DNA from 3 places in the Mesorhizobium sp. NZP2298 genome. Region 1 is predicted to be linked to each of the others. Evidence: predicted binding sites of a transcription regulator. Region 1 holds the regulator's gene; each other region holds the start of a gene.
The links. The regulator PhoB, encoded in region 1, activates phosphate uptake and scavenging genes when phosphate is short. The targets are predictions, from matches to a motif close to TGTCATNNANCTGTCAT.
Positions count from the first base shown of each region.

Region 2: ppk2 (polyphosphate kinase 2) is a predicted target of PhoB. The motif match lies at 1,717-1,733, and genes of this name have one in related genera.
Region 3: EB231_RS02455 (DUF1045 domain-containing protein) is a predicted target of PhoB. The motif match lies at 1,794-1,810, and genes of this name have one in related genera.

Region 1 is NZ_CP033365.1:1,516,779-1,520,053, forward strand. It holds gene pstB (phosphate ABC transporter ATP-binding protein PstB) at 1-116, shown strand, start outside; gene phoU (phosphate signaling complex protein PhoU) at 143-850, shown strand; gene phoB (phosphate regulon transcriptional regulator PhoB) at 972-1,661, shown strand; gene EB231_RS07375 (ROK family protein) at 1,930-3,174, opposite strand.
Region 2 is NZ_CP033365.1:4,825,710-4,828,984, reverse strand. It holds gene EB231_RS23525 (glycosyl transferase family 90) at 1-551, shown strand, start outside; gene EB231_RS23520 (aldo/keto reductase) at 571-1,614, opposite strand; gene ppk2 (polyphosphate kinase 2) at 1,896-2,816, shown strand; gene EB231_RS23510 (dihydrofolate reductase family protein) at 3,008-3,275, opposite strand, start outside.
Region 3 is NZ_CP033365.1:536,876-540,150, forward strand. It holds gene iolE (myo-inosose-2 dehydratase) at 1-618, shown strand, start outside; gene EB231_RS02445 (DUF3329 domain-containing protein) at 662-880, shown strand; gene iolB (5-deoxy-glucuronate isomerase) at 884-1,696, shown strand; gene EB231_RS02455 (DUF1045 domain-containing protein) at 1,850-2,557, shown strand; gene EB231_RS02460 (alpha-D-ribose 1-methylphosphonate 5-triphosphate diphosphatase) at 2,594-3,275, shown strand, end outside.

The DNA of each region.
Region 1 (3,275 bases):
AGCAGACCGCCTTCATGTATCTGGGCGAACTGGTCGAGTTCGACCGCACCGAGAAGATCTTCACGTCGCCTCGCGAGAAGCGCACGCAAGACTACATCACCGGCCGCTTCGGCTGATCGCACGCATTACGAGGACCAGGATCATGGCCGAACACACAGTCGCAGCCTTCGACGAGGATCTCGGACAGATCAGCAGGCTGATCAGCGACATGGGCGATCTCGCCGGCTCGATGGTCGGCGGCGCCACCAAGGCGCTGCTGAATTCCGACAACGCGCTGGCACAGCGCGTGGTCTCCGACGACGCCATCATGGATGCGCGCCAGCGCGAACTCGACGATCGCGCCATCACGCTGATCGCCAAGCGCCAGCCGATGGCAGACGATCTGCGCCATGTCGTCGGGTCGATCCGCATGGCTGGCGACCTCGAACGCATTGGCGACCTTGCCAAGAACATCGCCAAGCGCGTCGGCACCGTCGGTCTCACCGCAACGCCGCGCGACCTGTCGCATTCCATCGACGCCATGGCGCAGCTGGTGCTGATCCAGGTGCAGGGCGTGATCGAGGAGTATGCGGCGCGCGATGCCGCCGCGCTTGCGAAGCTGCGCGCCGACGACGAACGCATCGACGTCAAATACACCTCGGTGTTCCGCGAGCTGCTGACCTACATGATGGAGGATCCGCGCAACATCACCGCTTGCACGCATCTGTTGTTCTGCGCCAAGAATCTCGAACGCATCGGCGACCATGTGACCAACATCGCCGAGAACGCGTACTATGTCCTGACCGGCACGCAACTGCCCGCCAACCGCCCCAAACAGGACGAGACGGCGATGTCGGCGCCGGCGGCTTGAGCGTTGGAGCGGTTCATCGTTTCGCGGAAACGCCGAACCGCTCTATCTCTTTGTTTCACGCAATTCAGGATGGAAAACCGTTACATATTTTTCCCGGGATTGCTTTAGAGGTGACCAGTCAATGATCGCACCACGCATCATGGTGGTGGAGGACGAGGAGCCGCTCGGCGTGCTCCTCCGCTACAATCTGGAATCGGAAGGCTATCAGGTCGAGGTGGTAACCCGCGGCGATGAAGCCGAAATCCGGCTGCAGGAAAACGTGCCCGATCTTCTGGTGCTCGACTGGATGGTGCCGGCGGTGTCCGGTATCGAACTCTGTCGCCGGCTAAGAATGCGGCCCGAGACCGAACGGCTGCCGATCATCATGCTGACGGCGCGCGGCGAGGAGAGCGACCGCGTGCGTGGCCTTTCGACCGGTGCCGACGATTATCTGGTCAAGCCGTTCTCGACGCCGGAATTCATGGCGCGCGTCAAGGCGCTGCTGCGCCGCGCCAAGCCCGAAGTGCTGTCCAGCGTGCTCAAGGTCGGCGACATCGTGCTCGACCGTGAATCGCATCGGGTCTACCGCAAGAAGAGCGAGATCCGGCTCGGGCCGACCGAATTCCGCCTTCTGGAATTCATGATGCGCCATCCCGGCCGCGTGTTCTCGCGCAGCCAGTTGCTCGACAATGTCTGGGGTGAGACGATTTATATCGACGAACGCACCGTGGACGTGCATGTCGGCCGCCTGCGCAAGGCGGTCAACAATGGCCGCATGCCCGACGTCATCCGCACCATCCGTGGGGCAGGCTACGCGATCCGCGAGGATTAAAGGAGCGCTCAGCCGGCGCGAGTGCGAAAGATAATAACGGCAAACATCAATACGCCCGCGAAAACCAGCAAAGATGATGCCGCGACAACGGAAGTCCACGCGGCGACTTTCCACTGTCTCCTGCGTCGGCGTCGCTCCGATCACACGGCATGGATGTCGCGATTGCCGAAGCCGTCAATGGTTTGGGACGCTCAGTCAAGCGGTTGAGACGCGCAGTCACGGCGCCCGGCCGTGCCTTTCCGGAAGTCCAGGGCGTTCCGCGCGGGTTTCAGGCAACGCTCTTTCCAGCACTCCCTCTTGCCTGCGCGCCCGGCGCGAAGATCTCCTGATCGACGAAGGTCAGTGCGCGCATGGCGCAGCCCTCGCGGATCAGGGGGAGTTCGTTCGGTTCGGTGTCGAACGAAATCGATTTCGAGTGCTGGCCGCCGGCGGTCTGAGCAATCGCCTCGCGCAATGCCGGCTCGATCAGGTCGAAGGCGGCGGCGCTGACGCCGACCATGGCCACGGGTGCGGGATCGATCAGCGCGAACAGGCTGCCGAGGCCATAACCCAGTGCTTCGCCGGCCTTGCGATAGGCTTCGCGCTCGGGCCCGGCCCGTTCCCGTGCCGTCGTCGCCAGTGCCCGCATCTGCGTGTCGCTGACGTCGGCGACCGGTTCGGTGTCCTCGCCAAGCTGCCTGGCATTGCGCCAGATGGCGTAGTTGCCGGCATAGGCCTCGACGCAGCCGCGCCGCCCGCAGCGGCAGAGTGCGCCGCCTGGCCGATGGATCATGTGGCCGAACTCGCCACCCGACGAATGGGTGCCGGTGAACAGCTCGCCCTTCAGCACCAGGCCCATGCCGATGCCGTGCGACAAAAGGATGGCGATGAAGTCGTCGCGGTAGCGTTCGGGGTCGCGCCAGCGCAGCGCCACCGCCATCATGTTGCAGTCGTTCTCCATGGTGGCCGGGATGCCGAACTCGGCTTCCAGTATGTCGGCGAAGGCGATGTCGGTCTGCGGTGTGATCGGCGACCACAGCATGGCCCTGGCCTTGGTGTCGGTTATGCCCTGGATCGCCAGTGCGATACGGGCGACACTGCGCACGTCGATATCGGGATCCTCGAGGCGGCGCCGTACAATGGCGACGCATTCACCGATCAGCGCCTCGCGCGACATGGTCAGCGTGTCCAGCCGGCGCTGTTCCTCTGATATCACCTGGCCGGCATAGTCGATGACGGCGACGGACAGGAAATTCAGCGACAGCACGACGGTCATGATGGCCGCGGCCTCCGGGTTGAGGCCGAGGCCGACCTGTGGCCTGCCGCGTTTGAGCGTACCGGCCTCGCTCGGCTTGCCCTCGGCCAGGATGCCTTCGCCGATCAGGTCGGAAGAGATCGCCGATATGGTCGAATGGCTGAGGCCGGTGGTCGCGGCGATCTCGGTGCGCGAGGGTTGGCCGGCCCGGCGCACGGCCGCAATCACCATGGCGCGGTTGCGCCGGCGCAGATCGTCGTGGCGGATTCCGACCGACATACTTTCCCACATCCTCCCGGTCGCCGCGGTTCTTCCTGCCCCTCGAACACTGCCGGCAACTGGGGCAAATACTGGCAGAAGCGGCCGGTGCTGTCATTTAT
Region 2 (3,275 bases), 3.3 Mb from region 1:
ACGCAGTCGCCTTCGCCGACAAGCTGCCGGTCGTGATCTGGCGCGGCGATCTCAACAATCCGATCAGGACACGGTTCCTGAACGCGGCGCGTGACCTGCCGTTCTGCGACGTAGGTTCACACAAGCGAAGTGCGCCGGCCGAGTACAGCAAGCCCTTTCTCAGCATCCGCCAGCACTTGCGCTACCGCTACATCGTCTCGCTGGAGGGCAATGACGTAGCGACCAATCTCAAATGGATCATGAATTCGAACTCGCTGTGCCTGATGCCGCCGCCGACCTACGAGACGTGGTTCGCGGAGAGCCGGCTCGAAGCCAACGTCCACTATGTGCCGCTCGATCCGGATTTCGCCGATCTTGGCGAAAAGGTGCGCTATTTCGAACGGCATCCGGCGCAGGCCGAGCGCATTGTTGCCGCGGCCAATGCCTATTGCCGGACATTCTCCAATGAGCGAGACGAGCAGGCTGTCTCCCTGCTCGTGCTCTATAAATATTTCGTGCTCAGCGGCCAGATCGAACCCGATCCCCAACTCTGGCACTTCATCGAGGGCTAAGCGCGCTTCGGCCAGAGAGTCAGATGACGCTGCGGTCGAGAACCATGTCGGCGGGGCCGAAGCGATCCTTTGCCGTCAATTGCTGGTGCCAGTAGGGGTAGAGCAGGGGCGGGCGGCTGACCGCGTCGAGGCGCTGGCGTTCTTCAGGGTTGAGTTCCAGGGCAGCCGCGGCGAGATTGTCCTTGAGCTGGGCATCGTTGCGGGCGCCGATCACCAGCGAGGAGACGGCGGGGCGGCCGAGCAGCCAGGCAAGTGCCACCTGCGCCGCCGAGACGCCGCGAGCCTTGCCGATCTCCACCAGCACATCCACGATCCGCCACAGCCGATCCTCGTCCCGGATCGGCGGCTCGGACCAGCCCGCGAGCTGGCGCGCGGTCGGGCTGTCGCGGCGGTATTTGCCGGACAGCAAGCCGCCGGCGAGCGGGCTCCAGACCAGCACGCCCAGTCCCTGGTCGACCGAGATCGGCAGCAGTTCATATTCGGCCTCGCGTGCCTCCAGCGTATAGTGGATCTGCTGGGTGACGAAGCGTTGCTGGTGACGGCTGTCGCTGATGGAGAGTGCCTTCATCACCTGCCAGCCGGACCAGTTGGAGCAGCCGATATAGCGCACCTTGCCCTGGGCGACCAACGTGTCGAGCGCGGCCACCGTTTCCTCGACAGGGGTAAGACCATCCCACTGGTGAACGAAATAGATGTCGATGACGTCGGTCTTCAGCCGCTTCAGGCTCTTTTCGCATTCGCGGATCAGATGGTGGCGCGACAGGCCTTCGTCGTTCGGCCCGCCGCCGATCCGCATGCGCGCCTTGGACGCGATCAGCACGTCGTTCTTGCGCTTGCCGCCGAGCGCCTCGCCGATGATCTCTTCCGACAGGCCGTTCGAATAGACATTGGCGGTGTCGATGAGGTTGATGCCGGCGTCGATGCACATGTCGATCATGCGCTTGGCTTCGGCAAGATCGCTGTTGCCCACCGCGGCGAAGGGGCCGGTGCCGCCGAACGTCATGGTGCCCAAAGTCAGTGTCGAAACCTTCAGGCCGGAACGGCCAAGGGTGCGGTATTCCATGTCAGTCCTCGCGATTGTGTTGAATTGGGGTGCCGCGAAGGGCAGCCCGGAATGCGACCGGGGATTTGTAGGACAATTCGCCCGGCTTGTCGCCATGCAATGATGATGGATCGATCACACATGGCGGAGCTTTTAACAGCCGCGATCGCGCCCCGGACTGCAATAAAACCGTCACCGCCGGCCTATATTGAATTCGGCTAAGGTGTTTCCATTCCAGGCTAGGGGCCAGCAGTTTGGGGTGCCGGACATGAGCCGACAGGCTTGCAAGCGGAGCGACTGATATGACCGAGCTAAGACAGAATTCTCCCGCCAAGGACTGGCTTGAAGCCGAGCTCGCCGACACGCTCGACGAAGACTATGAGCTCGAAATGTCGGAGCCGGCGCTGTCGATGGAGATCGCCAAGATCTACAAGAACGCGCATCCGCCTTCGATCGACCGCATGCAATATTTCCGTGACCTGATCACCTTGCAATCCGAGCTGATCAAGCTGCAGTCCTGGGTCGCCTACCACAAGAAGAAGCTGGTGGTGATTTTCGAGGGCCGCGATTCCGCTGGCAAGGGCGGCGTCATCAAGCGCATCACCCAGCGGCTCAATCCGCGCATCTGCCGCGTCGTGGCGCTGCCGGCGCCGACCGAGCGCGAGAAGTCGCAATGGTATTTCCAGCGCTATGTGCCGCATCTGCCGGCCGGTGGCGAGATCGTGCTGTTCGACCGCTCCTGGTACAACCGGTCAGGCGTCGAGCAGGTGATGGGCTTTGCCGATCCCGGTCAGGTCGAGGAATTTTTCCGCGACGTGCCGGAGTTCGAGCGCATGCTGGTGCGCTCCGGTATCACCGTGGTCAAGTACTGGTTCTCGATCACCGACGAGGAGCAGCAGATGCGCTTCCTGATGCGCATCCACGATCCGATGAAGCAGTGGAAGCTGTCGCCGATGGATCTGCAATCGCGCGTGCGCTGGGAGCAGTACACCAAGGCCAAGGAAGAGACCTTCGCCCGCACCAACATTCCGGAGGCGCCCTGGTTCATCGTCGAGGGCAACGACAAGAAGCGCGCACGGCTGAACTGCATCGACCATCTGCTCAAGCAGATGCCTTATGAAGAGGTGCCGCACGAGGAGATCACGCTGCCGGAACGCGTCTTCAATCCCGAATACGAGCGCCAGACATTGCCGCGCGAACTCTACGTGCCGGAGAAGTATTGAGCACCTTGTCCTTCTCCCCGTTCACGGGGAGAACGTGCCCGAAGGGCGGATGAGGGGCGGCGCCAGCGTTGGCGATTGAGCCCCAATTCGCTGCTATTGGTAGCTTGCCGCTAGTCTCCAAAGGCCGCGCCGCCCCTCATTGCCCTGCCGGGCATTTCTCCCCGTATAGTGACGGGGAGAAAGAGCTGTAGTCACGCCCGCCCGATCATCACATGCGTGGCAAGCGCCGTCGCAACCTGCTCGGTGCACTGGTAGCCGAGCTTCAGCATGTCGAGACCGGCGAACAGATTCTCACCTGTGCCAAGCAGGATCGGCGAGATCGCCAGGTGCATCTCGTCGATGAGCTTCTCCTGAAGGTATTGCCGGATTGTCGAAACGCCGCCACCAACCCGCACATCCTTGCCGCCAGCCGCGACCTTTGCCTGCTCGAGCGCCGAATGGATGCCGTCGGTGACGAAG
Region 3 (3,275 bases), 980 kb from region 1:
ATCGTCTATGGCGAGGTCGGCCGCTCGATCCAGGGCGACCGTTCGAAGCCGCTCGCCACCAAGCCGAAACTCACCAGTGACGAAATGAAGGCCTATGGAAGGCGCCTGACCGAATTCGGCGAATGGTGCGCCGAGCAAGGCATGCCGCTTTCCTATCACCACCACATGGCGGCGGTGGTCGAGACCGAGCCGGAACTCGATGCCTTCATGCGCCATTCCGGCGAAGGCATTCCGCTGTTGCTGGATGCGGGACATCTGGCCTTTGCCGGCGGCGACGTGCTGCGCGCCATCGACAACCACCACAAGCGCATCAGCCATGTCCATGTGAAGGATGTGCGCATGGACGTGATCGACAAGCTCGACCGCACGAAACAGTCCTTCCTAGACGCCGTGGCGCTCGGCGCCTTCACCGTGCCGGGCGATGGCTCGCTCGATTTCGGCGCCATCGTGCAGCGCTTCGCCGACCATGGCTATGAGGGCTGGTTCGTGGTCGAGGCCGAGCAGGACCCGAAGAAGAACCCGCCGCTCAAGATGGCGCAGGTCGGCCACAAGGAGCTGATGCGGGTGATGACGGCCGCCGGCTACACGGTGGAGACCCAGGGTTTTCCGAATGCCTGACGCGATGGGTTCACGGCGAGCCAGGTTGCTGTAGATTGGCCCGATGAAAGATTCCGAGCACCCCTTCTTCCGGCCCTTGTGGCGGCGTGTTGCCGTCGTCGCGGTCTGCGTCATCTGGTCGATCATCGAGTTCGCCACCGGCACGCCGTTCTGGGGCGTCCTCGCGCTCGGCTTCGCCGGCTATGGCGTCTGGCAGTTTTTTTATCTGTACAAGCCGGCCGAGGAGAACAAGGCGACGGCCGAGCCCGAACCGAAGGAGTAAGGCATGTCGAAGCTGCTCGTGAAGGCGGACAAGGGCCATGGCCGCATCGCCCATGTGACGCCGAAAAGCGCTGGCTGGACCTATGTCGGCTTCGACCTGCATCGGATGAAACCAGGCAAAAGCGCCTCGGGAAAGACGGACGATCGCGAGGTCTGCCTGGTGTTCGTCACCGGCAAGGGTGCCGCGAAAGCCGGCGGCAAGGATCTTGGCCTGCTCGGGGAACGCATGTCACCCTTCGAAGGCAAGCCGTGGTCGGTCTATATTCCCGAGGGATCGGACTGGTCGGTAACGGCCGATACCGAATTGGAACTCGCGGTGTGCTCGGCGCCCGGCCTTGGTGGCGGCCTGCCGGTTCGGGTGATCGGGCCGGACGATCTCGGCCAGGAGGTGCGCGGCAAGGGCACCAACACGCGTTACGTCACCAACATCCTGCCGGAAGGCAAGCCGGCGGACTCGCTGCTGGTGGTCGAGGTCATCACGCCCGGCGGCCATACGTCGAGCTACCCGCCGCACAAGCACGACCAGGACAATCTGCCTGATGAATCCTATCTCGAGGAAACCTACTATCACCGCCTCAACCCGCCACAGGGCTTTGCCTTCCAGCGCGTCTACACCGACGCCGACAAGAACGGCCATCGCGCGCTGGACGAAGCCATGGCGATCGAGGATGGCGATGTCGTGCTGGTGCCCAAGGGTTATCACCCCTGCGCCGCCTGCCATGGCTACGATCTCTACTATCTCAACGTCATGGCCGGGCCGAAGCGGACGTGGAAATTCCACAATGCCCCGGAGCACGAATGGTTGATGAAGACCTGATCGTTGCGGTGGCGCCGGCTGAAGTTGTTGGTCCAGCTTGAAAAAATCGTCGGCTAAGGACCGCCTGGCTCGATTTGCCTTCGAAAACCCTTCAAAGCTTCGTCAATCCGTCATGGAAATCACCTATGGCAACGGATCTGACGAGGACTTCCCATGCGTTATGCCATCTATTTCACTCCCCGGCAGGACGAACCGCTGGCGCGGATTGCCGCCAATTGGCTGGGCCGCGACCCGTTCGGCGCGGCGACAAGGCCGGTTGAGGCCGTGGCTGATCTGGCGGCGGCGGAAGTTGCCTTCCACACCGCTTCGGCCCGCCGCTATGGCTTCCACGCGACGCTGAAAGCGCCCTTCCGCCTTGCGGCCAACGAGAGCGAGACCTCGCTGCGCGCGGGGCTCGACCATTTTGCCGAGGCGACGCCGGTGGTGACGATACCGCGGCTCGTCGTCAGTCAGATCGACAGCTTCTTCGCGCTGGTTCCTGAGGGACCGTTGCCTTCGCTCAACCGCTTCGCCGACGAGGTCGTGCGCGACTTCGACCGCTTTCGCGCGCCACTGACCGAGGCCGAGATCGAGCGGCGCAGCCCCGATTCGCTGAAGCCGACCGAGTTCCGCAATCTCTGCCAGTGGGGCTACCCCTATGTCTTCGAGACCTTTCGCTTCCACATGACGCTGTCGGGTCGGGTCGGGCCACAGGAAAGCCCCCGTCTTCGCCTAGCAATCGACAGCCTGTTCGCCGAAGTGCTGCAACAACCTGTGCTGGTGGACGCGCTGACGCTGTTTGTCGAAACCGAACCCGGGGCGCCGTTCATGGTGCTTTCCCAGCACGCACTGGGACGCCGACCGGCCAGAAAAATCGCCTGAACAATTCCGGCCCCAGATGATCAAGGACTGCCCAAAATGACCGCCGAGACCGTTCTTTCCAACGCCCGTATCGTGCTTGCCGACGAGATCGTCGAGGGGTCGCTGGTGCTGCGCGACGGCTTCATCGCCGGCATCGATGCCGGTGCTGCCCGCACCGGCGAGGACATGGGCGGCGACTATGTCATTCCAGGGCTGGTCGAACTGCACACCGACCATCTCGAGGGGCATTACGCACCACGGCCGAAGGTACGCTGGAACCCGATCGCCGCGGTGCTTGCCCATGATGCGCAGGTGGCGACGGCCGGCATCACCACCGTGCTCGACGCCTTGCGCGTCGGCATGGACGAGGACGCCGATCTCACCTTGGCCGATATCCGCAAGCTGGCCGACGCAATCGAGGACAGCGTCGCGCAGGACCGTCTGCGCGCCGATCATTTCCTGCATCTGCGTTGCGAGGTTTCGGCGCCGGACTGCCTGCAGGCATTCGCCAATTTCGATCAGGACGACCGGGTCAAGTTGGCCTCGCTGATGGACCATGCGCCCGGCCAGCGTCAGTTCGTCAATCTCGAAACCTATGCCTACTACTACCAGCGCAAGCTGAAGCTGACCGACCGCGATTTCAAATTGTTCTGCGAGAAGCGGATGGCGGAATCGGCGCGCTATTCGGCGCCGAACCGCGCGGTGATCGCCGCTGCCTGCCAGGAGCGCGGGATCGTGC